2 regions of the Filomicrobium sp. genome follow, and region 2 is predicted to be linked to the other one. Evidence: riboswitches for the same ligand, from Rfam matches in the RefSeq annotation. Region 2 holds a riboswitch; the other holds the start of a gene.
What was found. A riboswitch is a leader RNA that binds a small molecule or an ion and turns the genes downstream of it on or off. The one in region 2 is predicted to bind cobalamin.
Positions count from the first base shown of each region.

Region 1 (15,883 bases), on a different contig from region 2:
CACTCAAGGGTTGGCAAGCTCGTTCCCCCGATAATACGCTGCCAGGCAAACCGGCCGCGTGGCCTCTTCCAACCATGGCAAGATCTCGTCAATCCGTAGCGTTCGACGCAAATCGGACTGCGCTTAGCCCAGTATTGGGCGTGTCTCGCGCATTATTGTGGCTGAGGTTAAAAAAATACTCTCGACGCGTAGCGAAGAGGTCAAAAGCACTCTTGGCTCTTTACCGGATAGCGGGGCCGCAGTCAGGGGGTACGTTCCGCCCACAAATCGTACTCGTCGGCATGAGCAACACGCGCGGTTACGATATCGCCGGCAGCTACATCCGTATCACCGTTGAGAAAAACACTTCCGTCGATTTCTGGCGCATCCCACTTCGATCGGCCCAGCGCGCCTTCCTCGTCCACTTCATCGATCAGGACTTCGATCTCTTTGCCGACCTTCTTTGCCAAAAGTTTTCGGGATACTTCCTGCTGGACCGCCATAAAGCGGTGCCAACGTTCTTCCTTGACTTCATCCGGCACAGCACCAGGCAGATCATTGGCGATGGCTCCGGCGACAGGCTCATACCGGAAGCATCCTGCACGCGCGAGGCGTGCTTCACGGACCCAATCGAGCAGGAGCGAAAAATCTTCTTCCGTTTCACCGGGGAAGCCGACAATGAACGTCGAGCGTAGTGCTAGATCTGGGCACATATCTCGCCAGCGCGCGATACGCTCGAGCGTTTTCTCTTGATGTGCAGGACGGCGCATGGCCTTGAGCACCGATGGGGAGGCATGCTGGAAAGGGATGTCGAGATACGGAAGAATCAAGCCGTCCGCCATCATCGGGATTACCTCGTCGACATGCGGATAGGGATAGACGTAGTGCAGCCGGACCCAGGCTCCCAATTTTCCCAGTTCAGCGCAAAGATCATAAAAACGCGCCTTGACAGGCCTGCCTCTCAAATTGCTTTCAGCATACTTGATGTCCAGACCATAGGCTGAGGTGTCCTGGCTGATTACCAGGATCTCCTTAACCCCAGCGGCAACGAGACGCTCGGCTTCGGTCAGCACATGTGATGCGGGTCTACTCTTTAGATCGCCTCGAATGCCGGGAATGATGCAGAACGTACAGCGGTTGTTGCAGCCCTCGGAAATCTTCAAATAAGCATAGTGGCGCGGCGTCAGGCGCAATCCCTCAGGCGGCACAAGATCCAGGTAGGGATCATGCAGTGGCGGCACCGCCTCGTGCACAGCAGAAACGACAGCTTCGTATTGGTGAGGGCCGGTGATTGCGAGGACATCGGGGTACTCTGAGCGAATGCGATCCGCATCGTTCCCAAGGCAGCCTGTTACGATGACGCGGCCATTTTCATTTAAGGCTTCACCGATGGCCTCGAGGCTTTCAGCCTTAGCTGAGTCAAGGAACCCGCAGGTGTTGACCACCACTGCATCGGCCCCTTCATAATTTGGCGCGATGGCATATCCCTCAGACCGCAGTTTCGTGATGATACGCTCTGAGTCGACGAGAGCCTTCGGGCAGCCCAACGACACAAAACCAACCTTCGGTGGGTTTGCGAGCTTTTCAGGCATCGCGACAGTTTTAGCGGCAGGCGCCTCGTTCGTTGTCATAAAAATGTACCTTGGATCAACTTGTCTGGCGCGGCAGGCTGGTGCTTGCCTCACCGCTCATGTTCTTGCGGAATCCTGAGCTCGCGGCTGGACATGGCTGTAACGCAAATGCCCCGCCGATACAGCGTGACACCTCGGCACTCGGCCGAGGGGCTCGCCCGAGCCCGCGGTTGACGTTTTGCCGCTCCTTTTCCGCCTCAACAATGCGTGATTGTGGCCGATCTGGACGTTGCCCGCCGCAATTCTAAATCATGTTCACTACGTCCGATTTATCGAACTAATCCCCCTTCTGGAGGTCAGATGATCAAGTCCGCGCTCACCGCAGCAGCTCTCTCGCTTGCCGTCGTGGCTCTTATTGCGCCGGCGCACGCTCAAGTTCCAGCAGCAACGTACAAGCTCGACCCCACCCACGCCAGTGTCACGTGGAAGGTCAAACATATGGGGCTTTCAAACTATACGGCGCGGTTTACGAAAATTGACGCCACCCTTGAGTACAACCCCGACGACAAATCGAAGTCGAAAATCAGCGTGAGCATCGACCCAAAATCGATCAAGACCGACTATCCTTTCCCAGACAAGAAGGATTTCGACACCGAATTGTCGATGAGCGCGGATTGGTTCAACGCCGGCGAGTACGATTCAATCACTTTCAACTCCACCGGCGTCGAGATGACCAGCGATACAACTGCAAAGGTGACCGGCGATCTCACAATGCTCGGCATAACGAAGCCGGTCGTTCTGGATGTCTTGCTCAACGCCGCCATCGAACATCCCATGACGAAAAAGCCCGCGATCGGCTTTTCCGCGACTGGCATGGTCAAGCGTTCCGATTTCGGCATGCTCAAGTACATCCCTCTGGTCGGGGACGAGGTTCAGTTGCTGATCGAAACCGAGTTCCAGACTGAATAAAGCGAGGAACGCGATGGGTGCCGGTATGCGCGATCCCGGGCGGCAGCGATATAGTGCAGCGGCCATAGCCTTACATTGGGCGATTGCCGCTGCGATTTCGCTCCTATTGATCAGCGGTCTGTGGATGACGGACGCTATCGAGGTGCCGGATACTCGGGCCGACGCTTTTGCTGTTTATCAATGGCACAAGTCGCTCGGCCTGACTGTTCTGGTGCTTAGTTTCGCTCGTCTCGCATGGCGTTTGATAAATCCGCCCCCGGGACTTCCCGCTGAAATGGGACGGCTTGAACGGCTCGCAGCGCATACGACCCATGTCGTGTTTTACGTTCTTATGATCGGCATGCCGCTGCTCGGATGGGCCATGGTGTCGGCGAGTGTCTTTGGCCTCCCAACCATCGTGTTTGGCTTATTCGAATGGCCGCATATGCCGATGTTTGCCGAGCTTGAAAACAAGGCGCCGGTGGAAACAGCTCTTAAAAGAGCGCACAGCATCGGTGGCTATCTCATGATAGCGCTTCTCGTCCTGCACGTGTTGGCGGCTTTGAAACACCACTTTGTGGACCGCGATCACGTGCTGACGCGAATGCTGCCCTTTTTGCCGGCACGCCGCGTTCCAAACGAGGAAACTCAATGAACATTTTCAAACGCACAGCACGCGCGCTTGCGGCGTGCGTCGTTGCTGTCGCCGCAGCGCAATTTCCGGCAGCGCCCTCTTTCGCTGCACAAAACTGGGACGTCATCGACGATCAAAGCACCATCGGTTTTGCAGGCACGCACGCCGGGCGTCCGTTTACCGGAACGTTCCAATCATGGGAGGCTGATATCTCCTTTGACCCTTCAGACCTCGCATCCTCGCGGGCCGAGGTCACCGTGGATCTGGCTTCTGCTATCACTGGAGACGCCACTTACGACAAAACCTTGCCGACGACGGACTGGTTTAATGTCTCCCAGATAGCGCAGGCGAAATTCGTGACCACCGATATTTCGCAAGCGGCGGATGGACGCTCGTTCAACGCAGAAGGCTTGCTCTCCATCCGGGGCGTCGACGTCCCGGTCACCTTGACTTTCAACTTTATCGATCAAGGACAGGACGCCCGCCTTGAGGGCACTGCGTCACTGAAACGGCTCGATTTCGGGATCGGCAAGGGATCGGACGCCGATGGGGCCTGGGTGTCGCTCGATATCCCGGTTACGGTCAGCGTTATGCTGAAGCGCGCCGACTAATCTCTCGCTCTGTCTTTTCGCACCGGCACAAGGATTAGAGCTGCTGCCGTCAACCAGCCTTAGTTAGGCCGCAAATGACGAAGAGCACCACAGTGGGTTTGCGCCAACCGGCGCGACCGCTCGATAGCCCAACCGGGGAGGACAGCATGCCTGCCACGTCGACGATTTACCGTATCGCCCATGACCTGAGGAACCTGACGGCATGTGGGGTGGCAGCGCTCATTTGCAGTGCCATCGCAATCCCTGTTTCGGCGCAGCCCGCAAAGGTCGAGGTAGGAGTGCTGAATTGTCATGTCTCCGGCGGATCTGGTTTCATCTTCGGATCGACGAAACGTCTCGACTGCAGATTCCAACGTCCCGGCGCCGACGAACGTTACATCGGCAAGATCTCAAAATACGGGATTGATATCGGATCGACCACGCAGAGCACTATTGCCTGGGCCGTACTCGCCCCAACCAGCAAGGTCAATCGGGGCGCACTGTCAGGAAATTATGGTGGCGTCTCGGGAGAAGCGACCGTGGGTGTCGGCGTCGGTGCCAATGCGCTCATCGGTGGTTCGTCTCAGTCGATCGTGCTGCAACCGCTCAGCGTGCAAGCCCAACAAGGGCTCAACATCGCAGCGGGTATAGCCGCACTTGAATTGAGGCCAGCGCAGTAACTGCGTCAGAACCTCAGGACGCGGAACCATCGCATCACATCAAGGACACTCATGGCTGCCGCTGCGACATAGGTGAAGGCGGCGGCCCTTAGGATTTTACGCGCGGAGCCTAAATCTTCCTCGCGAACGTAACGTCCGGCTTTCAGGAGCGGCAACGCGCGAGAGAAACTAGCGTCGAACTCCACCGGCAGCGTTACGGCGTGCATGAGAATTGTGCTTCCGAGGATGAGCACGCCCGCCACCATCTGCATCAGCAAAAGAAACGGCGCCTTTGTCAGAATCATAACAACAGGCGCGGCCAGCATAACGATGGAGCCGATCCGTTCGACGGCTTGCGCCTGACGGGCCATCCGTGTGCGCGCAGCTAACGGGGCATATCCGGTGGCATCCTGCATCGCGTGGCCAACCTCATGAGCGGCGATGACCACAGCTGAAAGCGAGCGTCCGTTCAGATGCTGGGCCACAAGTCTTACAGTTTTCGTGGCGGGATCGTAGTGGTCGCCATGGTTCGTCGGCTCCACCTTAACATGCGTGAGATTCATCCCATCGAGCAGATGGCGTGCAAATTCACCTCCTGTGCCGGGAAAATCGGACCGCTCATCGGAATGGGCTTCGATCACCCTTTGCACCCACAGCTGCGGCAGATAGGCAAGCGCGAAAACACCAGCGATAAGTACGAGAGCGATTACCAAGAGAGCCGTCCCCTTTGTCTGTTCAAGCGGGCCTGACCAACGGCGGGTTTCAGGCAGCTGATCTCCAGAACTTTACATTGCCGACAAGCAGCCGAAACGGCCCCTGCCTCACAGTGTATCGGGATGGCTCGAAGCGAACCAGCATGACAGGGAATGGGGATATTAAGCTATGTCAGACCAGGAGAACACGGCGTAGCCTCATCCATGGAGTTGGACGTGACGCCGGACTAAATGGCAAAACTCGTCGAAATCGCTGTCAGAGCAAGGATCAGTTGAACACATCCATCGCCGCCCCGTTAGGAAGAAGGGCACTCAGCTCCAGCCTCGATCCAGAGTGCGACCAGTTCGCCGAACTGTTTTTGTGTGCCCGGAACCGGAGCGCGGTCACCTCCAGGGTGCCAACCCCAGCCGACGAGGCTGTCTTCCGCCATATGCTTGTGGAGGGCCTTTAGATCCTTCCCGCCGTTCTGTTCCGGATCTTTGATTTGATGGCAGATCTCACCCAGCGTCTTGCCTTCCCAGGCCATGCTCTTGGGCGCGAGATGCCACGCCGGATCACCCGGCACACCCGCAGGTTCGACATTTCGCGACATGTGGCAGACCGTGCAGTACATGCCTGTAACGCCAAAGTTAGCTTCGCCGCGTTGTACGGGCGGTTCGTGCACTTTCATGGCTTCGCCTTGGAGAGGACTGTCGCCAACCGGATGGCAATTCACGCAACGAGGATGCTGCAGGACCTTGCCCATTTCCTCAAATATCGCCACGGCCCGTTCCTTAGCATTGGGAATGGCCTCGAATGTGGCTTTGTCTTTGAGCTCAGCGGCGCTTGCGCCGGCGGCCAGTATTGCTGTCGCGAATAATCCGCAAAGCGTCGGAACAGTAAACGGACGCATGTCAGACATTCTCCTGTCGCTTATGACTGCACATGGCGGGTAAACGGCAAATGTCTCACAGGTGTGCCGGTGAGTTTTCGCCACGCGTTAGCGACAGCCGGAGAAATGGGCGGCGTTCCCGGCTCACCCACCCCTGTCGGAGCTTCATCTGACTTGATGATGGTGACCTCGACGTCCGGCATCTCGTTGATGCGCAGAGAGCGATAGGTGTCGAAGTTGGTCTGAACGACACGCCCTTTGTCCAAGGTGATCTCGGCGTAGAGTGTATGCCCCAGACCGTACCCGATGCCCCCTTCCATCTGCGCACGGATCACATTGGGATTGACGGCAACACCGCAATCAACGGCGCACCAAACTTTGTGGACACGCGGAAGCTTGTCCTTTCCGACCGAGACTTCGGCGACCTGAGCGACATATGTGTTGAAAGACTTGTGCAAGGCAACGCCGCGTGCCCGGCCTTCAGGGACCGCGGCTCCCCACCCGGCCAGTTCGGCAACAGCCCGCAGCACGCCAGCATGACGGGGATTTTTCTCCCCAATAAGCTCCAGACGGCCTTCGACGGGATCTTTATTGGCCATCGCCAAGAGTTCATCGAGGAATGTCTCGACGACGTAGGCATTGTGTGTGTGACCAACGGAGCGCCACCAAAGCGGCGGGATAGCGAGTTTAGTCTGGTGCGTACTGATGCGAAGATTGCCGATTTGATATGGTATATCTTCGGAACCTTCGGCGACTGTTGGATCGATGCCATCCTTCATCTGCGCGGCGAACGGCGTGCCTTCGATGATCGATTGGCCGACGATCACTTGGTCCCAAAGTGCGATGTTCCCGGCTTGGTCGACCGCGCCCTTCAATCGGTGAACGTAGAGCGGACGGTAGTATCCGGCGTGGAGATCATCCTCGCGTGTAAAGACGAGTTTTATAGGCTTTTTTCTGCCCAGCGCCTTCGCCGCTTCCGCCGCTTCCGAAGCCACATCCGCATTCGGTGTTGCGCGGCGACCAAAACTTCCACCCGCCATCATCGTGTTCAGCTTCAGTTCCTCTGGGCGACAACCGAGGATCTGAGCCGCTACCGCCTGATCGACGGTTTGCATCTGAGTGCCGGCCCACGCCTCACCACCCGACGCATCCGCCTCGATTAAAAAATCGAGGGGTTCCATTGGAGCTTGTGAGAGGAAGGGAAAGACGTACTCCGCTTGAAGCGTCTTAGCATTTTCAGGTAACGCCTTTTCCGCATCACCTTCTTTTCTCACGACGCGCCCGACCGTCGCGGCCTTCTTCTTATAGTCGGCAACGATCTCATCGGTAGATCGAGTCTCGGCCCCCGTCTCGTCCCACTCGATCTTCAACACATCTCGCGCGGTTTTTGCGGGCCAAAAGCCTTTTGCATAAACTGCGACGCCTTGCGGGATCTTCTTGACGTCAACGACGCCCTTGATCTTGCGGGCATCCGTATCGTCCACCGACTTCACCTTGGCGCCGAACAGCGGTGGCCGCGCAATGACGACCGTCAGCATATCAGGGCGCGTGGCGTCCATCGTGAATACCGCTTTACCCGTTGCTTTGTCCTGTGTGTCGAGCTTCGGCCGATCCGTGCCAATGAGTTTGAAGTCAGAGGGCGATTTCAGGCTAGGTTCAGCCGGGGGCGACCGTTTGGACGCGGCGTCCGCGAAGTCTCCGAACTTTCCTGTCTTGTTTGATACCTTGTGGGAGATGATGCCGGCTTCGATGGTGATCTCTTCCGCAGGGACCTGCCAGGTTTCAGCGGCGGCCGCGACAAGCATCGCGCGGGCGGCGGCGCCGGCCTTGCGCATTTGCTCGTAGGAATTGGCCATGGCGGTCGAACCGCCCGTGCCTTGAATGCCAAAAGCGAGATTTTTGTAAAGTGCCGTATTCGCAGGAGCCAGCTCTCCGCGCATTTGCGACCAGTCGGCATCCATCTCTTCAGCAACCAATGTCGTCAATCCCGTCAGGGGACCTTGGCCGAATTCTATATGTTTGACGAGAACGGTCACGGTGCTATCGGGTGCGACGCGCACGAACGCATTTGGTGCGAATGCAGTATCTGTAGCGCCTCCTTTGATGACGGCAGCAGCCCCCGATTGGGCGCGCGCACGCATCGGCAGGACCATTGCTAAAACCAAACCGGCGCCAGTTGCGGCGGCCCCACGCAAAACTGTTCGGCGATCGGCTTCGATCACGGATTTCAACATATTCTACGCCCTCCTCAGCCTTTGAGTTCAGCCGCAGCGTTCTTGATCGCCTGGCGAATGCGTACGTATGTGGCGCATCGGCAGATGTTTCCCGTCATGGCGCCGTCTATGTCTTCATCAGTGGGATCGGAAATGTCTCGAAGCAAGGCGACTGCGGACATGATCTGTCCGGATTGACAGTATCCGCACTGAGGGACGTCGATTTCCACCCAGGCCTTCTGAATGGCGCTTGCTTCCGGGCCTTCGACACCTTCAATCGTGGTTATATCGCTGCCGTTGATCAGTTCGACGGGCGTGACGCACGAACGCTGCGGCATACCATCAACGAATACGGTGCACGCTCCGCATTGAGCCACGCCACAGCCGAATTTGGTGCCCGTCAGTCCGAGTTCGTCGCGCAGGACCCACAATAACGGCGTATTAGGGTCGACATCGACCTCCCGCGGTTCTCCATTGACGTTGAATGTGATGGCCATGGGTCCCCTCCTTTGAGGTGGAGTTTAACTTTTGCGGAAATTGCGCCAATCCAGAGGATTGATGTGACCCTGAGCAAAAATAACCCTGACGACAACCATACAACGGAGCGAACGGTTCCATTCAGCAAGGATAGGTTTTCAGATGGTAACGGCTTAGGACGTCCTGGGAGTCAGTCGGATAGGGGCTACGATCAAACCTTGCGCGTCTTCCATTAGCATAGCCTCAACCCCATAGACGCGAGATAAATTTTCTGTGGTCACAACCTTAGACGCCGGCCCGTCCGCGACGATCTTGCCCTGTGAAATGAGGATGATGCGTTGGCACCAGCGCGCCGCCAGAGGGAGTTCATGGAGGGACGCGATGACAGTCCGTCCACTCTTCGCAATCGCCGCAAACGTCTCTACCAAGGCAATCTGATGTGCGGGATCAAGACCTGCTGCCGGCTCGTCAGCGATGATGATCGGTGTCTCTTGAGCCAACACGCGTGCCATGAGCACACGTGCCATCTCGCCGCCTGACAGCTCTGTGGCGCGGCGATGGGCAAGTGCCGTAATATCCATGCGCTCCATGGCGTCAGCAACAATTGCACCGTCGGCCATCGTCATTTTCGCGAAGGGCCGGCAATGGGGAAGGCGGCCCAGAGCAACGATCTCCGTGACTGACACCGGCCAGGCAATATCACGGATCTGCGGGAGATAGGCGAGACTGCGCGCGCGGCCTTCTGCGCCTAGATCGGCGAGCGGCTTGCCGTCTAGCGTGATCCTCCCCTCATAAGGAATCTCTTGCGTGATCGTGCGCAGAAGTGTCGATTTACCCGCACCGTTAGGGCCGAGCAGGCCAACGAATTCACCACCCTCCATGTTGAGCGAAACGCGATCAAGCACTTTGCGGTCACCGAGCGTGACGGTGACATTGTCTAGGGAGAGACGGCTCATAATAGGGTCCGCCGTGTCTTGATGATCAACCAAAGGAAGAACGGTGCGCCGACAAGTGCGGTCAATACGCCAAGCTTGAGATCGCTATCAGGAGCTATGAGGCGGACGGCGATGTCTGCGGTGAGCAGCAAGGCCGCGCCAGACAACGCGCTAGTCAAGAGCAAACGGCTTGGCCGGGAACCGACCAACGGCCGCATGAGATGGGGGACCACAAGGCCAACAAAACCGATCGCGCCGGAAACAGAAGTGGCAGCGCCCACGCTAATAGCCGTACCGAACACCACCAACGCTTGAACGCGATCAAGACGTATCCCGAGACTTTTCGCTGTCGCTTCGCCAAGGGTCAGAGCATCGAGGGACCGACCTAGGATGGCGATCATGCCCCAGCCGACAAGCATGAACGGTCCGGCAAGCCACACGTGGCTCATCGAGCGATCCGCCAGGGAGCCAAGCATCCAATATACAATCTCAAGTGCCGCGAACGGATTCGGTGACAAATTGAGTGCGAGCGCCGTCATCGCACCAGCAAAACTTGTGACCGCTACACCTGCGAGGATTAAGCTTGCGGCGTCGCTCCTTCCTCCTGCCAACAAGCGCACAACCAAGACGGCCACGATGGCGGCTGATAGCGCAAGCACCGGCAAAGAGAGCGGCAGAACAATTACAAGACCGGTGTAGATCGCCAAGACGGCACCGAGGGAGGCGGACGCACTGATACCTAACAGACCCGGCTCTGCGAGCGGGTTCCGCAGATAGCCCTGAAGCGCGGCTCCCGTCAGCCCCAGACTCGCACCAACCATCACCCCCAATATGGCGCGTGGGAGGCGAATCTCGCGCATGACAAGTGTCACTGCGTCGGTAGAGCTTCCCGAAACCAGCGCTACGAGGCTATCGGTAAAGCCAATGGCGGCTGGGCCGGTCAACAACGATACTCCGAACAGGAGGATTACGAGTGCAGAGAGTATCGCGATGAGGGCTGGGTAGGGCATCGGCACGGTCATTGCCTCGTCGCACTCCGATCATGAATCGTGGTGACGGCGGCACGGGCAGCGGAAAGATCACGGATCAGATCAATCAAATGCGGTGTGGCGCAGATCCATCTGTTGGTGGCGGACATCGCTTTGGCCGAGGTCGCTTCGAGAGCACGCAGAGCCGGGTGGGCAAATACCTGCTGCGCGAGAGCTGGCGCTCCTTCCCAAGTGGTATCGGTCACGACCAAATCAGGTGCAGCCATGACGAGCTTCTCCAAGGGCAACTTAGCGGTGCCGCTTAAGCCGAATTGGACGGCTATGTTATCCAGGCCCGCGGCTTTCAGGACCTCATTGGCTAGCGTACCCACGCCAGATGTATAGCTATTGGCGTGGAACAGCGCCGCCGTTCGGCGGGGTCCCGGACGCTTTCGAAGCTGGGCGAGATCGGCATCAAACCGGGCGAGCAACTCGCGCGCTCGTTCGGGACGATGCAAAGCATCGCCCATTCGTTTGATATTGGCACGCATGTCGGAAAACGAATTTTCGAAGGGAAACTCGACAACTGGGAAACCCAGCCGCTCCAGCATCGCCACTGTGGTTCGTGTCGTCATGGCACCAACGAGTATGAGATCGGGCCGCATCAAGAAGACTTCTTCAGCCAGGCCATGGTTAGGCTTGTAGGCGCGCGCCTGCTTGGCCATCATCGACATGCTGGGATCGGAGGCCAAATTCGATACTGAGTAGAGCTGTCCCGGCGCCGCGATCATCATCGCGAGCTGGTCTGTACAGAGGTTCATGGAAATGACCCGACGAGGTGCAGTCGGGTCACGGTTATCGCTCTCAGCGGACGCTATTCCCGGGAGCGGGAAGGAAAGAGCTAGCAGCACACCGAGCGCCGCGTACCATGCGCTTAGCTGACGCAAGCGCATGGTTGCCCCCAAGCGTTCAGTCCGGCCAAAGGTCCATGCGCAAGCCGCCATAAATCGCCAGATCGGATGTGCCGTAGCCATAGGCGGTCTGATAGTCCTCGTCGAGCAGGTTTTCGCCGCGGATGTACGCTTCCATGCCAGGCCGGAATTCGTAAGACACCTTTGCATTCAGCAGCAGGTAATCATCGAGTGGCACGATGCCCAATCCGAAGATCTCATCCACGTTCTCCGTCACGTATTTCGCTGTGACATTGAGCTTAAGCTTATCCAGCGGCTGCGCATCGATGCCGAATGCAAAATTGTGACGTGGCACACGCGGTAGCGGAAGTCCATTCTCCCGCTCCGTCTCCGTAAACGTATAGGCCGCACTGATGGCCACGCGATCTGTCAGGAAGGCGCTCGCCGCAATCTCCACGCCGTTGCGATAAGTAACGCCCGGCACGTTCATATATCCGGTCGTATAAGCAATCAGGTTCTCGGTATCGAGTTCAAAATAGGTCACGCCCAGAGTGGCACGGCCATCGAAAAAGCCCTGCTCGATGCCCGCATCCCAGCTCACGCTTTCTTCCGGGTTTAGATCGGGATTAGCGCCAAATGGACCGTAGAGTTCATTAAGGCTGGGCGTGCGGAAGCCCGTTGAGTGGCTGGCACGAATTTTGGTGTCGGTCTCTGTGAAGAGATAAGCGGCCGTGAGCCGATGTGTATTGAAGTTGCCGAATTCGCTATGGTCATCAATGCGGCCGCCAAACGTGAGCGTCAAGTTGTCGATGGGTTCGACCATCAGCTGGGCGAAGGTGCCGAAGATGTTGGCCTCGTCGCGCTTTCCAGGAGCGTTAAAAGACTCCGCTCCGGTTTCCTCCCAGTCGGCGCCAGCAAGAAGCGAAAGAGACTCGTTAAAGCTGATGACGCCGTTGTACTCGGCCTTAACGCGATCACCATTGTACCAAGTCACCGGGGCAAACACCGAGCTGCTCACATCATCGCGTTCGATCTTCATACCTTGCAGCGCGAAGGTATTTTTGAAGCGTCCTTCGAACAGCTCGATGTTGGTGCCGACCCGACCGGCGAACTGAGACGTCTTACCTTCCTCGATGGGGCTGTCGACCGGACCAGAGGCATCGTATTCGCCTTCTGCGTTAAAGGCGCGCGTTGCGAAGAAGACTGTGATGCCGTCAGCGACTTTCATTTCACCGCGGCCGGAAAATGTCAGATTATTGTAGCCGTCGTCCTCCGGCGCATTGTCCGCTGCGGAAAAGCCCTCGGTATCAATTCCCAAAAGGCTGAACGAGATATCTCCGCGATCTGTCGCATAGCCCGCGGTGGTCGCGCCGCGCCAAGTGTTGTAGGCGCCGTATTCAGCCGCAACCGATTGAGAATACCCCAGCTTCGTCGCGCGCCGCGTATCTATGGACACGACACCAGCTACGGCATCGCCACCGTAAAGCGTGCTTTGCGAACCTTTCAGGATTTCAATGCGTGCAAAATCGTCCACCAGAAGGTGCTCGAATCTTGCTGACGTCTGCGGTGCGGAGGGGTCGCTAATATCCATGCCGTCGATCAGAATTTTTACATAGTTCTGATTGGCGCCGCGCATCGTTATACCGGTGGTGGATCCCGCCGGACCATTGCGGGTGAAATTCACGCCGGGAACCGTCTCCAGGTAGTCCTGCAGAAACGGTCGCGACTGCTTTTCAAGATCCTCCTGCGTGATAAGAGAAACCGACGAACCAACAGCGGCTGCATCAGTCGGTGTACGGTTCGCCGAAAAAATGACGATTCCGGGCAGCATGATTTCGCCTTCTTGGGCGAGAGCCGCTTCACTGGCTAACGCTGGCAAAACGACTATCGCCGTAAGCGCCAACCAACTAGAACACTTGAGCGTATTGGCGCTTGTTGTTCCGCCTTTAAAACTCTTTCTCATCAACATCGTGACCACTCCGTTTCCCGCATTGGATCGGTGCGAAAAGCGGCAGAGCCAAATCAATGAAATCGCGATCGAAAGTGGACTACGTCATCGGTATCCGGCTCTCGGCCGGCAACAAATATCTCGTCGTGCGTCGGTGCAATCAAAGCTCACGCCGCATTGTCGAGATTCACGCTAGTCGGACTTGCTCCGCAGAACCATTGCTCAACCCGTGCTTCTCTTCACATGGGTCGCCACAACGGACATCCGCTCCCAAGCGCGCCCCGCGCGAGGAATGGGCGACACGCCACTGGCAGGTCTCCTGGCTTGCAGCTCAGACGCATCAGGTCCTTCCTTCCCAGTTCTCCAAACACAGTGGAGAGCCCAGTGGATTGAGGATGACGCTCGCCGCTTACAGTTGCGGGGGCAGCCGCGGCTTATCGCAAATGTTTGCGAGACCGCGTTCCCTTTTCATTCAGTGGGCTTCGGCCCGCTGAACACCAATAGCGCAGGCAACAAATCAGTTGGCTGTAGGAGAGTCAATCTGCGCGAGGCCGCAACATGTGGAGTCTCGCTTCGAGACTGGCGGAAAGGGCACACGTCTGGCGTGTGGCTGGAATGTTCCCCAACGAAAAGAGGACCCGGGCCTATGGCCGGGTCCTCCCGATAGCTTCTGCCTTTTATCTCTTCGAGGGAGCTACGCTGCCGAACGGACCGTATCGAGGAAACTCGAGACTTCCGTCTTCAGATGCACCGCCTGGCGCGACAGTTCGGTCGACGAACTCAAGACCTGCGATGCAGCTGACGAAGAATCATTGGCAGCCTGATTGACACCGATAATGCTGGAGGAAACTTCTCGCGTTCCTTCCGCAGCCTGCATGACGTTGCGGGAGATTTCCGACGTCGCTGCAGCCTGCTCCTCGACCGCAGCAGCAATCGACGCCGCGATTTCGCTCAATTCGCCAATCGCATTTGTCGAGGCACTGATGGCCACCGTGGAGCCCTCCGTTGCCGTTTGGATGTTTTGGATCTGCGTGGAGATATCCGAAGTTGCCTTCGCGGTCTGTTCGGCGAGAGCCTTCACTTCCTGAGCGACGACGGCGAAGCCCTTGCCGGCCTCTCCCGCACGTGCTGCTTCGATCGTGGCGTTGAGTGCGAGCAGGTTCGTCTGCTGCGCAATTTCCTGGATCAGTGTCACGACGGAACCGATTTCATGGGCCGCTTGCGACAATGTCGTAATGCGTTCCACTGTATTGTCGATCTCCTTGGCAGCGTGGCTTGCCTTGCGAGACGACGCATCAGCCTGACGACCGATTTCCTGGACAGCGCCTGCCATCTCTTCCGTGACGCTAGCGACACTTCTGACGTTTACCGAGGCCTGCTCAGAGGCTGCGGCAACGGACGACGATTGAGCGCTTGTCTCTTCCGCAGCCGCCGCCATCGTACTTGCCGCCGATTGCAACTGAGAGGATGCACTGGCGACGAACTCGATGATGGAACCAACCTTGGTTTCAAACTCATCGGCAAGATGCATCATCGCCTTACGGTTCTCGACCTGCAGCTTCTCGCGCTCCGCAGCGGCTTCACGCTCATGTTCCTGAGACCGGATGATGCCGTCCTTAAAGACCTTGAGCGAGGCAGCCATGCGGCCGATTTCGTCGCGATCCGTTATACCCTTCGGCTCAGCAGTCATATCATGCTTTGCCAAACGTTCGGTCACGCTCGCTAGAGCTTTCAAACGCCTGGAGACGCCCAAGTAAACGAGTACGCCGGAGAGAATGGTGCCTAACAAAATGACTGACGCTGCTACAGCGACCGCCAAGTTCAGGCGTTCTGCTGCGGTCGCAGCCCCCTTCGATGCGCCTCTTAGCATCACGGAGAGCGCCATTTCAGCTTCGTTCAAGGCAGACGAAATCTCATCCAAGCTAGCCATCGTGTGGGCCTGAAGTTCGATGGTATGCGCCATATCAACAGTCATTGGATCTCGCATGGCTTCGATCTGCGGATTCGCCGCATCCGTTACCCACGTGCTCCACGCATCGCCAAACCTGTCCAAGGACGCACCAACACCCGCAAAGAACGTCGATGTCAAACGGCGAACACTTTCAAGATCCGCAGAAACTCTTTTGACGTCCTGCTCGAAGTTTTTCACCTTTTCGCGGTTCCCCGTAATGAGGAAGTGACGCAGCTCCGCTATCAGCCTGTTAGAGCGATCTCGCAGGTCCGTCATTTTAGACTGTGCCGCGATCACGTCGAACGTTACTTGCGACGCGCTATCGACATCGTCGGTCTGAACCTTCACGACCGCAAACGACCCGAGAGCTACGAGCGATAGCGCCGCGAAAGCGCCAATCATTTTGTTTGTTACTGAGATATTGTTGAGCATGGCATTGCCTATCAGAACGCTGGGGTACGGCGCCGTGAAAGCTCCGTCAGATTGATTTCCACGGTGATCGCGCCAAACGCGT
Region 1 covers NZ_JAILWT010000004.1:415,432-431,314, forward strand. The annotation lists gene rimO (30S ribosomal protein S12 methylthiotransferase RimO) at 243-1,571, opposite strand; gene K5845_RS12940 (YceI family protein) at 1,911-2,519, shown strand; gene K5845_RS12945 (cytochrome b) at 2,533-3,153, shown strand; gene K5845_RS12950 (YceI family protein) at 3,150-3,743, shown strand; gene K5845_RS12955 (DUF992 domain-containing protein) at 3,890-4,402, shown strand; gene K5845_RS12960 (zinc metallopeptidase) at 4,408-5,094, opposite strand; gene K5845_RS12965 (hypothetical protein) at 5,391-5,987, opposite strand; gene K5845_RS12970 (xanthine dehydrogenase family protein molybdopterin-binding subunit) at 6,008-8,200, opposite strand; gene K5845_RS12975 ((2Fe-2S)-binding protein) at 8,215-8,676, opposite strand; gene K5845_RS12980 (ABC transporter ATP-binding protein) at 8,830-9,612, opposite strand; gene K5845_RS12985 (FecCD family ABC transporter permease) at 9,609-10,613, opposite strand; gene K5845_RS12990 (ABC transporter substrate-binding protein) at 10,610-11,512, opposite strand; gene K5845_RS12995 (TonB-dependent receptor plug domain-containing protein) at 11,529-13,301, opposite strand; cobalamin riboswitch at 13,711-13,935, opposite strand; gene K5845_RS13000 (methyl-accepting chemotaxis protein) at 14,113-15,801, opposite strand; gene K5845_RS13005 (hypothetical protein) at 15,813-15,883, opposite strand, start outside.
Region 1: linked by a shared signal. The riboswitch ahead of K5845_RS12995 (TonB-dependent receptor plug domain-containing protein) and the one ahead of K5845_RS09205 (DUF1636 family protein) in region 2 are both predicted to bind cobalamin.

Region 2 (15,883 bases):
CGTCGGAGGCGACGCTAATCAGTGGGAGCCCAACCTCTTTCGCAACACCACTCAGATTTATCCCTTCAAGGACAAACCGCCCGGTAGTTGGAACCTTGTGACCGCGATGGCTGATGACGCTATCGACTGGATGACACGGATGCACCAGACCGACCCATCTAAGCCGCTGTTCATCAAGTATGCGCCCGGCGCCACGCATGCCCCGCATCACCCCACCAAGGAATGGGTAGATAAGATCAGCGCGATGCATCTGTTCGACGACGGATACAACAAGGTGCGTGAGCGCATCTTCGAAAATCAGAAGAGGCTCGGCATTATTCCGGCGAATTCCGAATTGGCACCCTGGCCGAATGGGACACTGAAGCCGTGGGACCAACTCTCCGACGAGGAAAAGAAACTCTTCATCCGGCAAGTTGACGTCTTTGCCGCCTATGCGGCCTACAACGACCATGAAATCGGTCGCGTGATCCAGACCTTTGAGGACCTCGGCAAGCTCGACAACACGCTGATTATCTACATCAACGGCGACAACGGCACGAGCGCCGAAGGTGGACCTCTGGGCACACCGAATGAGGTTGCCTTCTTTAACGGCGTCACGGTCCCGGTCGACGAGCAGATGAAGTGGTATGATGTTTGGGGCACCGAACAGACATACAACCACATGTCGGCAGGCTGGTCGTGGGCCTTCGACACGCCGTTCGATTGGTTCAAGCAGAATGCGTCAAGGCTTGGCGGCACCAACCAGAACATGGTGGTGTCCTGGCCCAAACGCATCAAGGACAAGGGGGCCTTGCGCGAGCAGTTCGTCCATGTGATCGACGTCGTTCCGACCCTTCTCGAGGTTGCCGGCATCCATGCGCCCGAGATGGTTGATGGCATCAAGCAGATGCCCGTTGAAGGCACCAGCTTTGCCTACACTTTCGACGCTGAAAACGCCAAGACACCGACCCGGCACACAACTCAGTACTTCGAAATGATGGGACAGTGGGCACTCTATAAGGATGGCTGGTTCCTGAGCACCAAGGTCAATCGTGCGCCTTGGGAGGCCTTTGGTCCGGCCAATCCCGATCCGCTGAACAATCAGGTTTTGCAACTCTACAACTTGAACGAGGACTTCACCCAGACCAACGATATCGCCGCGAAGAACCCGGACAAAGTCGAGGAGATGAAGCAGGAGTTTATTGACGAGGCCCGCAAATATCAGATCTTTCCGATGGACGCATCCGTCGCGGCACGCATCGTTGCGCCAAGGCCCAATATTACGGCCGGTCGCACGGAGTTCGTCTATACCCGACCGATGGTCGGGCTCCCGCAGGGCGACTCTCCATTTTTGCTCAATACATCGTTTGTCGTCACGGCGGACATTGATATCCCCGACCAGGGTGCCGAGGGCATGATGTTGACGTCGGGCGGGCGGTTCGCCGGCTACGGCTTCTATCTGCTTAAAGGCAAACCCGTGTGGGTCTGGAACCTCCTCAATATGGAGCGTGTAAAGTGGGAGGGCGAAGACACGCTCACGCCGGGCGCGCACAAAGTCGAGTTTGAATTCACATATGACGGTTTGGGCCCTGGCACGCTCTCTTTCAATAACTTTAGCGGCGTCGGCCGGCCCGGTACCGGTGTGCTCAAGGTGGACGGCAAAGCCGTTGACACCAAACAGATGCAGAAGACGCTACCCATGATCCTGCAGTGGGATGAAAGCTTCGACGTTGGATCCGATACGCTGACCGGCGTCAACGACGCTGACTACAAGCCGCCGTTCCCGTTCACCGGCAAACTCAACAAACTCACCATCAAGATCGATCGGCCGCATTTGACCGCCGAAGACATAAAGAAGCTGCAAGGCGCGATGAAAGCTGCTGCAGACGGACCGGTCTCTCAAAATCTCACTATCGTCCAACGGTTGGAAGAACGGTTTGACAAAAGAGAGGACTGCCGCAAGCAGGCCGATGCGCAGAACCTCGGTCCAATTGAGCGGCTTCGATTTGTCCGGGATTGCTTACAGAAAGATTAGCTCGTCTATGGCGTATTCACCTCGCCAAGGCGAACAAAGCATCGACGTCTAGGTGTGTCTCCATGTGTTCCGCCAGAGCGTCGAGGGTAGCGTCAACGGAAGCACCGTAAGCAAACGAAGCGGTCCGTGCCCCGAGCGCTGACAAAAAGCTGCGGCGGAAGTCATCGTTAACGAACATGCCGTGCATATAGCTGCCCACAATGCGCCCGTCCGGGGAAGTGCCCCCTTCCGCCCGATCGTTCACAAAGGCGAAGGGGCGCTTGCGATCCGGTCCGTCCGTGCGACCCATGTGAATTTCGTAAGCGTCAATCACGGTGCCGGAGGCCGCATGCCGGGCTTGTGTCCGCGAAACTTCCTTGTCCGGGAACATCACGGTTTCTAGGTCGAGAAGACCCAAGCCCTCGACGCTGCCCGGCGTACCCTCGATACCGTCCGGGTCGTGGATTGCGCGGCCCAGCATCTGGTAGCCGCCGCAAATCCCAAGGACAGCACCGCCACGACGCACATGCGCCCGGAGATCGATATCCCAGCCTTGCGCGCGGAGATAAGCGAGATCGGTCGATGTGGATTTCGATCCGGGCAGGATGATCAGAGCGCAATCGCCCGGTAAAGGACGACCCGCAGGGATCATGCTGAGCCGAACTCCCGGCTCTTGAGCGAGCGGATCGAGGTCATCGAAATTCGCGATGCGGGAGAGAATAGGAACGGCGATATGAAGCCCCTCGCCCTGATTGCTCTCGCGCAAGTCGAGGACATCTTCAGCGGGCAGTTTCCTGGCATCCGGAAAATAGGGCAGGACCCCAAAGCCCCGCCATCCTGTGCGTTCCGAGATGAAGCGATATCCGTCATCGAAGAGGCGCGGATCGCCGCGAAACTTGTTGATCACAAATCCCGAGATCAACGCGGCGTCATCGGGATCGATGACGGCTTGTGTTCCAACGATCTGGGCAATGACGCCGCCACGCTCGATGTCTCCCGCCAGAACGACGGGAACGTTCGCCGCCTGCGCGAACCCCATGTTGGCGATGTCACCGCGTCGAAGATTTACTTCAGCGGGACTCCCGGCTCCCTCTACAATCACGAGGTCGGCATCGCCTTTCAACCGATTGAAGCTCGCGAGTACCGCGCTCAAAAGCTGTGGTTTCAGGCTTGAATAAGCGCGGGCCTTTACAGTGGTGAGCCGTTGGCCTTGGACGATGACCTGTGACCCCGTCTCCGATTCAGGTTTGAGCAAAATAGGATTCATGTCGGTAACGGCTTCGCGGCCCGAGGCAAGCGCCTGCAAGGCCTGCGCCCGACCGATTTCACCACCGTCCGCTGTGACGGCGGCGTTATTCGACATGTTTTGCGGCTTGAACGGCGCGACGCGAAGCCCGCGTCGGAGTGCGGCGCGGCAGAGGCCGGCAACAAGCAGTGACTTGCCGACGTTCGAACCCGCTCCCTGAATCATAAGGGATTTCACTTAAGGTTATCCTTGTAGGCTAGAGTTCCAAGGGTAAAACCCTCAAAACTCCACGCCCGGCTGGGCTTTGATGCCGGCGCGGAACGGATGTTTGATCAACGACATCTCCGTCACGAGATCGGCAATCTCGATCAATTCGTCCTTGGCGTTCCGGCCAGTCAGGACGACATGCGTGAGCGGCGGCTTTTCATCGCGAAGAAAGGCGACAACCTCAGCAATGTCCAAATAATCGTAGCGCAGCGCGATGTTGATCTCGTCGAGCAAGACCATCCGGAGTTCTGGATTGAGGATCATCGCCTTTGCTTTTTCCCAGCCGGCACGGGCTGCGGCGATGTCGCGTTCGCGGTCCTGTGTTTCCCAGGTAAAGCCCTCCCCCATCGCGTGAAATTGACAGAGGTGAGGAAAGTGGGTTTCGATCAACCGGCGTTCGCCGGTGTCCCAAGCGCCTTTGATGAACTGCACCACAGCAGAGGGAAAACCGTGCGCAATGCAGCGCATGATCATGCCGAAGCCGGAAGAGGATTTCCCTTTACCCGCACCGGTGTGAACAATAATCAGTCCCTTCTCGCCTTCCTTCGTTGCCATCATGCGATCGCGCGCAGCTTTGATCTTGGCCATTTTGGTTGCGTGACGCGCGGCTAAGTCTGTCTCATCCATCGCCATACTTTTCCTTCATCTTGACAACTGACGGCGTTCGGCTTCAGTTGAGGCATTGTTGGTCCTGTCTATGACAGGCGAAGAGGGAATGCGACAAGCACTTGAGCCGGAATTGCTCAAAAGCTTACAACGCAGCCGCCCCCGCGACCGTGACCGGAGAGGACGTTCAACGCCACTGGCAAAAGCTGGGAAGGCCGAACGTCCGCAGGATTAAAAACCCTACATCCGCAAGCCGGGAGACCTGCCAACAGCGTGACTGAAACGGGCGAACGGGGTGTTTCGCGACCGGCAGGTGAATCGCCTGATACCGGGCGTCTTCCCCTTCTGGCTTTAGCACCTCTCGTCCCTGCTGAAGGGGCCTGATGGCTACGATCCTTGTCTGCACGACCTGCCGTCGCGGCGCGACGATTGAACCCGACGACGCTTGTCCCGGGCAGTTGATGCTATCCGCGCTTGAAGCCGCAGGGATACCCAAAGGGATGCGTCTGCGTCCCGTGCAGTGCCTCTCCGCTTGTTCGCAAGGGTGCGCGGTTGCGCTCAGCGGCCCAGGTAAGTGGACTTACGTCTACGGCCGGCTCGATCCCGCCGAACACGTCCCGGACATTCTCGATGGCGCATCCAAATACGCGGCCAGCGAAGACGGCATCGTGCCGTGGCGCGAACGTCCGGAAATTTTCCGCAAAAACTCGCTCGCGCGCATTCCCCCGATGGAGGACTAATGACCGACCTGTCAAAAATTCCCGTCAGCGTTATCACCGGTTTTCTCGGCGCGGGCAAAACTACGTTGATCCGCCATTTGATGCGCAATCCGCAGGGCAAGCGTCTTGCGGTGCTCGTCAACGAATTCGGTACAGTCGGTGTGGATGGCGAAATCTTGCGATCTTGCGCGGACGAGAATTGCCCCGAGGAAAATATCGTCGAACTCGCGAACGGCTGCATTTGCTGCACGGTCGCGGACGATTTCATTCCGACGATCGAGGCTTTGATGGCGCTGCCGCAGCAGCCCGACCATATCCTCATCGAGACGTCCGGTCTGGCGCTGCCAAAGCCGCTGCTGAAGGCGTTCGACTGGCCTGCCATCCGTTCGCGCATCACTGTCGATGGCGTTATTGCTGTCGCGGATGCTGAGGCGGTTGCAGCCGGCAGGTTTGCACCGGACGAGGAAGCAATCGCCGCACAACGTGCTGGCGATGAGAGCATTGATCACGAAACCCCTCTATCCGAGGTCTTCGAGGATCAGATTGCCTGCGCCGACATCGTGTTGTTGAGCAAGGCGGACCTTGCGGGAGACGAAGGGATTTCGGCGGCACGTGCTTTGATCGAAGCCGAAGCTCCGCGCAGGCTCCCGATCCTCTCGCTGACAGATGGTGTGATCGACCCGCGTGTCATTCTTGGGCTCAACGCCGCGGCCGAAGATAACCTCGACGTGCGGCCCTCTCACCATGACGGCGCCGACGATCACGAGCATGATGATTTCGACTCCGCGATTATCGATCTGCCCATCTTGGCCGATCCTGAGAGTGTCGCAGAGGCGATCCGCCGCCTTGCGCGAGAGCGCGACATTCTCCGCGTGAAAGGATATCTCGCGATCCGGGACAAGCCGATGCGCATGCTGGTGCAGGCCGTGGGTGAGCGCGTGCGCATGCAATACGATCGTCCATGGGGCGACCAGCCGCGCCGTTCCCAGCTCGTTGTGATCGCTGAGCATGATGCGATTGATCCGGCGGCAATCCAGGCAGTTTTCGAGGCCTGATCACCATGCATGTCGTCTTCCGAGAAAGTCACGATCTGGAAGAGACTGCGACCCCGCAAGACCTTGGCCAAGGTCCTGCGGATCTGGTGGTGCTGTCTTACTCCGACAGTGACTTGGGGGCCTTCGCGGCGGGATGGCAACGCGGTCGGGCAAATCTGCCCGGTCTGCGCTTGGCCAATCTAGCGGCATTGCGGCATCCCATCTCGGTTGACACGTACGTGGATCAAACGCTGAGTGGGGCGAAGGGAATACTCGTTCGGCTGATCGGCGGAGAAAGCTACTGGTCATACGGACTAGCGGAACTCAACGCACTCGCGCGCAAGCGCGGAATTGCTTTGGCTGTTTTGCCGGGTGACGGTCGCGACGACGACAGGCTCGATGAACTCTCCACGTTGCCTGTTTCAACGTTGCGAAGATTGTCGGCGCTTTGCGATGCAGGTGGCGCGGTTGCTGCTCAAGCAGCCCTGGCACAGCTCGCGTTGGCCGCTGGACTCTACGCGGCGCCTGTTCCAGGCGATAAACGGTTGCCTGACTGCGGCTTCTACGAGCCCGCGCGCGGCGTTCAAATGTCGCCGCCCGATGGCAAAGCGATTGTGCCTGTCATATTCTATCGTGCCTATCTGGCAGCGGCCGACACAGCGCCGATAGATGCACTGATACACGAACTGCGGGCACGAGGTTTTCAGGCGGTCGGCATGTTCGCACCGTCACTAAAAGCTGCAGGCGCGCGCATATGGGTCGAGGTTGCCTTAGAGCAAATGGCTCCGGTCGCGATCGTGAACGCGACGGCCTTCTCAGCGCGTGGCGACGATGGGCGCTCGCCACTCGATGGACCGGGATGCCCGGTGTTTCAGGTTGCGCTTTCGACCGCCGAACGCGCGTTGTGGCTGGCTTCGGAGCGAGGGTTATCCCCCTCTGATCTTGCCATGCATGTGGTGCTTCCCGAAGTCGATGGACGCATTTTCGCGGGCGCCGTGAGCTTTAAATGTGGGACGCAGCACGATCCGGATCTGCAGTTTTCTCGCAAGATTCACCAGCCTGATGAGACGCGCGTGCGCGCGGTCGCCGATCGCGTCGCCCGCTGGCACAGCCTTGCTACGGCGAAGGCGGAGGCTCAAAAGCCGGCGCTGATATTGTCCACCTATCCGGGCAAGGAATATCAGCTGGCGCATGCGGTGGGTTTGGACGCGCTGGCGTCGTGCGAAGCAATTCTTCTCGACCTTGCACGCGAAGGCTATGCCGTCGAGCCGGTGACAGACCTTGGGCGCACACTGAGTAAATCGTATCTGACGTGGTCGCTCAGCGCGTACCGGAATGCCTTGGACCAACTCCCCGAAGGCCTGCGCGTTGATTTGCAACGCGCTTGGGGAGACCCCGATAACGATCCCGCAGTCGTCGATGGAGGATTCCACTTCGCCGCCATCAGGAGCGGAGAAGCGGTGATTGCTCTCCAGCCGGAACGTGGACTGAGGGAGAGCCGTGATGACGACTATCATGATCTCGCACGCGTCCCCCGCCACGCATACGTGGCCTTTTACCTTTGGTTACGTGCGCAGGGCTTCTCGGCGCTGATCCACATAGGGGCGCACGGCACCTTGGAATGGCTGCCGGGAAAATCCGTCGCCTTGTCGGACACGTGCTGGCCGCAGGCGTTGTTGGGTGACCTGCCGGTTCTTTATCCGTTCATCGTCAACGATCCGGGGGAGGCAGCACAAGCCAAGCGACGGCTCGGTGCCGTCACTTTGGGACATATGCCGCCGCCGATGCGCGACAGCGCCGTGCCGGAAGGTTTGTCTCAACTCGAAAGGCTCTTGGATGAGTATTCCACCGCAGACGGGCTTGATCCCGCGCGGCGCGACCGGCTCATCGCAATGATCCGCGCGGAGGCGCAGGCCAAAGGAGTGGAAGCAGACCTGGGCATCAACGAAAATATAAGCGCGGCCGAAGCCATTGTGAGAATTGACCGCTTCGTTTGCGACATCAAAGACAGCGGATTTGGCGATGGTCTCCACATCTACGGCGCGCGCGAAGGGGAGAGAGAGGGACTACACTCAGCACTGGCCGGCCGCCGGGTGCCGCCCGGACCCTCAGGGTCTCCCTATCGCGGACACACCGATGTCCTCCCCACGGGACGCAATCTCTTCAGTGTTGATCCGCGCGCGGTGCCGACCCGCGTTGCGTTCGCGCAGGGCGTGAAGAACGCGGAAGAATTGGTGCGTCGTCACCTACAAGATCATGGCGATTGGCCGCGCGGTCTGGTAATCGACCTGTGGGGATCGGCGACGATGCGGACTGCGGGCGAAGAGTTCGCTATGGCGCTTCACTTGGCAGGACTGACGCCACGTTGGGACGGTGCCTCCGGGCGCGTGACAGGGTTCGAGATCGTGCCCCCGGCGCTGCTGAACAGGCCCAGGATTGATGTGACGCTAAGAGTTTCCGGGCTTTTCCGCGATGTCTTTCCCGGCCTCGCACAGATGTTTGAAGCCGCGGCAGCGGCGCTTGCTGATCGCGACGAACCCGTCGAAGAAAATCCTTATGTGAACCGGGTTCCCCGCGTGTTCGGACCCAAGCCAGGGTTGTACGGCTTGGACTTGGGGGCAGCCGTTCAAGATTATTCTGATGAGGGGCGTCGCACCGCTGGCGAAGCATGGATCAGAGCTTCGGAATGGTCGATCGATGTCAGTGGCGAAAGCCACCTGGCGAGAAAAGCCCTGGAGAGCCGTCTCAGAAGTGCCGACGCGTTTGCGCACGCACAGGATTTACCCGAAACCGACGTCCTTCTCGCGGCCGATTATGCTGGCCACGAAGGAGGCTTTGCCGCAGCGATGTCCGCGCTGGGGCGGTCTTCGGTCGCGCTCTACCATCTGGATACCACCCGACCGGAAACACCACGTGCACGCACATTGAGCGAAGAGATAGCGCGTGTTGTCCGGGCCCGTGCCGCAAATCCTGAGTGGGCGGCGGGGATGATGCGTCACGGTTTTCGCGGCGCTGCGGAACTCGCCGCAACACTCGATCACCTCGCAGCCTTCGCGCATCTCGCGCGCAACGTACCGGCGCACCTGTTCGATTTATATCATGACGCGACGCTGGGCCGTGGTGAGGTTGCCGACTTCATTGCGCGTGAAAATCCCGACGCGTTCCGTGCGATGCAGGATCAGTTCCGCGCGCTCCGCGACGCAGGGCTCTGGCAAACACGGAGCAACTCCATCGCAGCGAGCTTGGAGGTCGAGCCATGAGCACGAACTTCCTCGTCAAAGGCAGGTGTCCAAATGCGCTGCGTCCCATGGCGTCTGGCGACGGACTAATCGTCCGGATCAAACCCCCGGGCGGACGCTTGAGCGCGCGTGAGGCCTCTGAGATTGCGAAGCTCGCATCACGCTACGGGAATGGAGTCATAGATATCTCAAACCGTGCAAATCTGCAGGTGCGCGGGGTGCGTGAGCAAAGCTATGACGGATTGCTCTCCGGTTTGATGGAACTCGACCTTATCGACGCGAATGCCGATGCAGAGGCAAACCGAAATATCATCGTCACGCCATTCGCTGTCACGGACGATTTGGCCCATACCCTCGCTGAAGATCTGTCCCACGCACTGGCCAAGCCCAACGCCCCGCGCCTACCTGGGAAATTTGGTTTCGCGATCGATATCGAGGAAGCACCGGTCCTGCGGTCCGCTCCTGCCGACATTCGTTTCGAGCGCGCTAGCGATGGATCACTCGTATGCGTCGCGGATGGTGCGGGTACGGGCGCGATCATTGCGCCAGACACAGCGGTGGAGGCGGCGGTCGCTCTCAGCCGATGGTTCCTGGATACTGGCGGCATGGTGGACGGACGCGGCCGTATGGCGGCGCACATCGCCCGGGGCACGCCTCTACCGGAACGTTTTACCGCCGTACCGCGCAAGCCGGAGGCGGCTTTCAAGCCAACGCCCGGCCAGACAGAAAAGGGTTGGCTCGTCGGTTTGGCCTTCGGTCAGATGAGTGCGCAAACGCTTGCCGCGCTCGCCCAACTGGGGCCGCTGCAACTGACCCCTTGGCGAATGGTGCTCATCGTTGGCCTTCATCAACGCCCTGAACTTCAGGACGTGATCACTGACGCCGATGATCCCCTCAACCGGGTTGTCGCCTGCGTTGGCGCACCGAGTTGTCCGCAAGCCCATCAACCGACGCGATCGCTGGCGCGCATGCTGTCCGCCCACGTGCCGAACGGCAGTCAGCTTCATGTGTCCGGCTGCGCGAAGGGATGTGCACAGCCTACCCCCACGCCGCGAACACTCGTGGCCGGTCCGACTGGATTCTCTCTCATTCGTCATGGCCGCGCTGGCGATGATCCGATCGGTGCCCCTGTGTCAGCGGAAGCGCTGATTGCGAACCCCACACGTATCAACGAGGCCGTCTGATGGCGCATCTATATGAAACTGACGGTCAGGCGATCTACCGGCAATCGTTCGCGACGATCCGCGCCGAAGCCGACCTTGCGCCATTCTCCTCTGACGAAGAGCCGGTTGTCGTGCGCATGATCCATGCGGCCGGATTGGTTGGACTAGAAGAGCATGTCCGCTTCACGCCAGGCATGGCGACGGTAGCGCGTAAGGCGCTTCAGGCAGGAGCGCCGATCCTTTGTGATGCACGCATGGTTTCGGAGGGGATTACGCGTCGCCGTCTCCCAATGGACAACGCAGTGATCTGCACGCTGCAAGATCCGCAGGTGCCTGAGCTCGCAAAGGCGATGAGCAACACGCGCTCGGCGGCGGCTCTGGAATTATGGCGTCCGCATCTGAAGGGCGCCATCGTCGCGATAGGGAACGCGCCGACCGCACTCTTCCACTTGCTCAACATGCTTGAAGATCCGAAGTGCCCGAGACCTGCGGCGATTATCGGCTGTCCCGTAGGATTCGTTGGGGCAGCTGAATCCAAGGCTGCCTTGATGGCAGCCACGCCTGCACCCGCCCTCATCGTCGACGGGCGTCTTGGGGGCTCAGCCATCACGGTGGCTGCGGTCAATGCGCTTGCAAGTGCGGAGGAGTAGCGGCGATGGCCAGGATCATCTGCACAGGGCTGGGGCCCGGAGATCCCGAATTGATGAGCGTCAGATCATATCGCCTGATACAGTCCGCGCGTCAGATCGCCTTTTTCCGTAAGAAGGGTCGGCCCGGCGTAGCGCGCCAGATCGTGAACGGGCTCTTGCCAGAGAACGTCATCGAACACGCGATGGAATATCCGGTCACGACCGAAATCGCGTTCGATAGTCCGGAATATGTCGCACAACTTGCTGCATTCTACGACGACTGGGCCGCTCGGCTTGCGGCCCTCGAAGGCGAAGTCATTGTGCTGTGTGAGGGAGACCCATTCTTCTATGGCTCCTTCATGCATCTGCACACCCGCTTGAAAGGGCGCACGGAGGTCGAGATCGTGCCGGGCATTTCGGGCATGTCCGGCTGTTGGACCGCCACAGGCGAACCCATCACATGGGGTGATGATGTTCTGACCGTTCTGATGGGCACGCTGCCCGAAGACGAACTGACCCGGCACATCAAAACCGCGGATGCGCTGGTCATAATGAAAACCGGACGCAACCTAGAAAAGATACGACGCGCTTTTGCTGCAGCCGACAGGCTGGACGACGCTTGGCTCGTCGAACGCGGCACGATGGATGGACAAAAGAAGGTCCGACTCGCGGAAGCAAAACACGCTGAATGTCCCTACTTCTCCATCGTGCTTTTGCACGGCAAAGGCCGTCGGCCGGAGGTGCGGGAATGAGCGATGTATTCTTAAATGGATCGCTCACCATCGCCGGTCTGGGGCCGGGCGATACGGCCATGATGACGCCGGAGGTCAGCGCGGCGATCGCACAGGCTAGTGATGTCGTTGGGTACAATTCCTACGTCGCGCGAATTCCGCCGCGCGAGGGCTTACGGCTCCACGCTTCCGATAACAGAGTAGAGCTTGATCGCGCACGCCATGCATTGCAACTCGCCTCGGATGGCGGCCACGTGGTGGTCGTATCGTCAGGCGATCCAGGCGTTTTTGCGATGGCATCCGCGGTGTTCGAAGCGTTGGAAAGCGCCCCCGAATACCTTGACGTCGAGATCAGCGTGCTGCCCGGGATCACGGCGATGCTCGCCGCGGCCGCACGCGCAGGTGCGCCCCTTGGTCACGACTTCTGCGCCATAAACCTGTCGGACAACCTCAAACCGTGGGAGCTCGTAGAGCGCCGACTGCAATTGGCGATCGAAGGCGACTTCGCTGTGGCTCTCTACAACCCACGTTCAGCAAGCAGGCCTCAGCAGTTCGCCCGCGCCCTAGAAATTTTACGCGCAGGATGTGGGCCGGATCGGTTGATTACGTTCGCGCGCGCAGTCACGACGCCTGCCGAACGGATCGTGACCGTGCCCCTCTCCGAGGCGAAAGCGGACATGGCCGACATGCGTACGGTTGTCATCGTCGGCAATTCCGCGACCCGGCGGGTTGGACGATACGTCTACACACCGAGGTCCGCGCCATGATGTATCCAAGCCATCACGGTCTCAACGCTGTCGGTCACATTCCGGTTCGGAAGCACGGGGCGGTCAATCATGATCACCGGCAACCGCAGACGGCGCGCGGCAACAAGCTTCGCTTCGGCACCTTCGCCGCCCGAATTCTTCGCAACAACATGCGTGATGCGATGCGTGGTAAGCAGCGCCTCATCTTCCGCAATGCTGAAGGGGCCGCGCGCGATAATGGCGAAGGCGTCTGGCAGCGGAAGAGCGCCGGGCGTGTCCACCAACCGCAGCAGATAGTGATGATGCGGGGCGGACGCGAACGTCGAAAGGTTTTGCTTCCCGATGGCGAGAAAAATTCGCGACGGCGCTTGTGGAAGAGCCGCGACGGCCGCTTCGATATCCGGCACGCGCTGCCACTGATCTTCAACTTCGGGAGCCCAGGGTGCGCGCTCGAAAGCGAGAAGCGGAACCCCCGTGATTTGGCATGCGGTGATCGCGTTCCGGCTCATCTGCGCCGCGAATGGATGCGTCGCATCGACGACCTGCGTGATCGCAGCCTCGCGCAAATAGCGGGCCAGCCCCTCAGCACCACCAAAGCCACCGACCCGCGTCGGAAGGGGTTGCGCCTTCGGCAGGCTGGTGCGTCCGGCATAAGAGAACACAGCGTCCACCCCAGCCTCTGCAAAGACTCGGGCCAAACGACTGGCTTCCGTTGTGCCGCCCAGAAGGAGGACGCGTGTCATGACTGATCCGTGGCTTTCGATAATCGGCATCGGCGAAGATGGCGTGAAGGGCCTGTCTGATGCAAGTCGCAGTGCATTGGAAGGCGCTGAAGTCGTCTTCGGAGGACCACGCCACCTGGAGCTTGCGGAAATCGGTGGGCGGGGGCGTCCTTGGCCGGTACCTTTCTCTGTAAAACCAGTACTTGATTTACGCGGTCGCAACGTTGCCGTACTGGCATCTGGCAATCCCTTCTGGTACGGCGCCGGGAGCACACTTGCAGAGTGTCTCGGAGCCAGCGAGTGGCGCGCGTTTCCCACACCTTCGACATTTGCAATAGCAGCGGCCCGGCTAGGGTGGCGGTTGGAAGAGACCCACTGTGTTGGTCTTCACGCCGCCCCCTTTGAACGACTGCTTCCACACATAGGTCGCGGGCGACGCCTGATTTGCCTGATGCGTGATGCGGCGGCCGTTACGGCACTGGGCCAGTGGCTTGATCAAAGAGGCTTTGGCAAGTCGATGCTCTGGGTCATGGAGGCGCTCGGCGGCCCCAATGAGCGCATTCGGTCTGTTCACGCGGCCGATCTCGCTTTCAACGATACGTGTGCGCCAGTAGCTCTCGCGATAGAGGTCGCCGGAGGCGCAGGGTGGCAGCGGAGTTCCGGTCTGTCGGACGATGCATTCGCGCACGACGGGCAGATCACAAAACGCGCGATTCGCGCCGTCACCCTCTCAAGTCTTGCGCCACGGCATGGTGAGCACTTGTGGGACATCGGCGGTGGTTCCGGTTCGGTTTCAATCGAATGGGCATTAGCGGGCGGCACCGCGACGACCATCGAGCCGAAAGCTGAGCGCGGGGAAATTATTCGCATGAACGCTGCCCAATTCGGTGTCACGGAAGCGGTCAAAGTTGTCGAAGGCAGTGCCCCCGAGGCGCTAAAGGACCTGGCGCATGCCGACGCGGTGTTCATCGGCGGCGGCGTATCAGATGCGCTGCTGGAGAAGCTCTGGAGCGTCCTGTCCCCGGGAACGCGCCTCGTCGCCAATGCAGTCACGCTTGAAAGCGAAAGCCTGATCGCCGGCTGGCACGGGCGCTGCGGTGGCTCCCTCATGCGCATCGAAACTGCGGAAGTGCAGCCGCTCGGGCAGAAGCGCGGATGGGTTTCCGCGCGGCCCGTAACTCAGTGGAGCGTAACGCGATGAGAGTGGCAGGTTTCGGGTTCCGAAAAGGCGCGACGCAGATGGCATTGGCCGACGCGCTGGAGAAGGCGCGCGCGTTTGCAGGCGAGGTCCCCATTGCGGCGTTGGCGACGCACGTCAGCAAGAGCGGGCATCCCGCGATCCAGGCGCTTGCGTCAAAGTTCGCGCTGCCGGTTCTGTCGCTGGATGAGCGAGCCCTTTCCAGTGTGCAGACGAAAACGCAGTCCGAGCGCGTCACTGCGCTTTTTGGAACTGGAAGCCTTGCTGAAGCGGCAGCGCTCGCTGCTGCCGGAGCGGGTGCACGGCTGGTGTGTCCCAGGGTGATTTCATCTGACGGCATGGCGGTTGCCGCAATCGCGGAAGGAGCTGGACCATGACGGTACATTTCATCGGAGCTGGCCCCGGTGCAGCTGACCTTATCACGTTGCGGGGACGAGATCTCATCGCAGCTTGCCCAGTTTGCCTCTATGCGGGATCACTGGTTCCTGAAGCGTTGTTGAGCCACTGCCCGCCGGGCGCGCGGATCGTCAACACGGCCCCCCTATCACTCGACGAGATCATTGCCGAAATCGTCAGTGCGGATGAGGCTGATTTGGATGTCGCGCGATTGCATTCCGGCGACCTGTCTGTTTGGTCCGCAATGGGAGAACAGCTGCGACGCCTGCGTGAGCTTGGCATCGCCTACGACGTCACACCGGGCGTACCTGCGTTTTCCGCGGCTGCAGCCGCGCTGGGTCAGGAACTGACTTTGCCCGGCGTTGCTCAGTCGGTGATCCTCACGCGAACGTCGGGGCGCGCAACGGCTATGCCTGAGGGGGAAACGCTCGCGGCATTTGCGGCGACCGGCGCGACCCTCGCCCTGCATTTATCGATCCATATGTTGGATCGTGTCGTCGCGGAGTTGATCCCTCATTACGGGTCGGATTGTCCCGTCGCCATCGTATGGCGCGCAAGCTGGCCCGATCAGCGGATTGAACGGGCGACCCTCGCCACGCTCGACAGTGCAATCGGTGAGGAACTCGAACGCACAGCTCTCATTTTTGTAGGCCGCACGATCGGGGCGGAACGCTTCGACGAAAGCCGCCTCTATGCAGGCGACTATGACCGCCGCTATCGGCCCGTCGGCACGAACCCAAGATTCCCGGAGGGCGCGTGATGGCTGGCCAGTTGCCACCTGGATTGATGATCTCCGCACCCCGTTCGGGAAGCGGAAAGACGACCTTGATGTTAGGCCTCTTGGGCGTACTCCGCCGTCGGGGTCGCGACGTCCAGCCGTTCAAGAGCGGTCCGGATTATATCGATACAGGTTTTCACACAGCAGCCATCGAAGCGGCGAGGCGTTCGACCAATCTCGATACCTGGGCTATGGGCGCAGCTGAGATATCTCATCACGTAGCCACGGCTGCAGGAGCAGATCTTATCCTCGCGGAAGGCTCGATGGGCCTCTTCGATGGTGTCGCGCGCACAGGCGCATCCGGCACTGGTGCAAGTGCTGACCTCGCGGCCATGATGGACTGGCCAGTGGTTCTGGTCCTCGATGTCTCCGGGCACGCGCAATCGGCAGCCGCAGTGGCGCTCGGCTTCGCGACC
Region 2 covers NZ_JAILWT010000003.1:380,429-396,311, reverse strand. The annotation lists gene K5845_RS09220 (arylsulfatase) at 1-2,014, shown strand, start outside; gene K5845_RS09215 (cobyric acid synthase) at 2,031-3,464, opposite strand; gene cobO (cob(I)yrinic acid a,c-diamide adenosyltransferase) at 3,519-4,133, opposite strand; cobalamin riboswitch at 4,176-4,396, shown strand; gene K5845_RS09205 (DUF1636 family protein) at 4,493-4,852, shown strand; gene cobW (cobalamin biosynthesis protein CobW) at 4,852-5,886, shown strand; gene cobN (cobaltochelatase subunit CobN) at 5,892-9,125, shown strand; gene cobG (precorrin-3B synthase) at 9,122-10,288, shown strand; gene K5845_RS09185 (precorrin-8X methylmutase) at 10,288-10,917, shown strand; gene cobI (precorrin-2 C(20)-methyltransferase) at 10,923-11,648, shown strand; gene cobJ (precorrin-3B C(17)-methyltransferase) at 11,645-12,394, shown strand; gene K5845_RS09170 (cobalt-precorrin-6A reductase) at 12,370-13,116, opposite strand; gene cbiE (precorrin-6y C5,15-methyltransferase (decarboxylating) subunit CbiE) at 13,115-14,296, shown strand; gene K5845_RS09160 (cobalamin biosynthesis protein) at 14,293-14,670, shown strand; gene cobM (precorrin-4 C(11)-methyltransferase) at 14,667-15,449, shown strand; gene K5845_RS09150 (cobyrinic acid a,c-diamide synthase CobB) at 15,449-15,883, shown strand, end outside.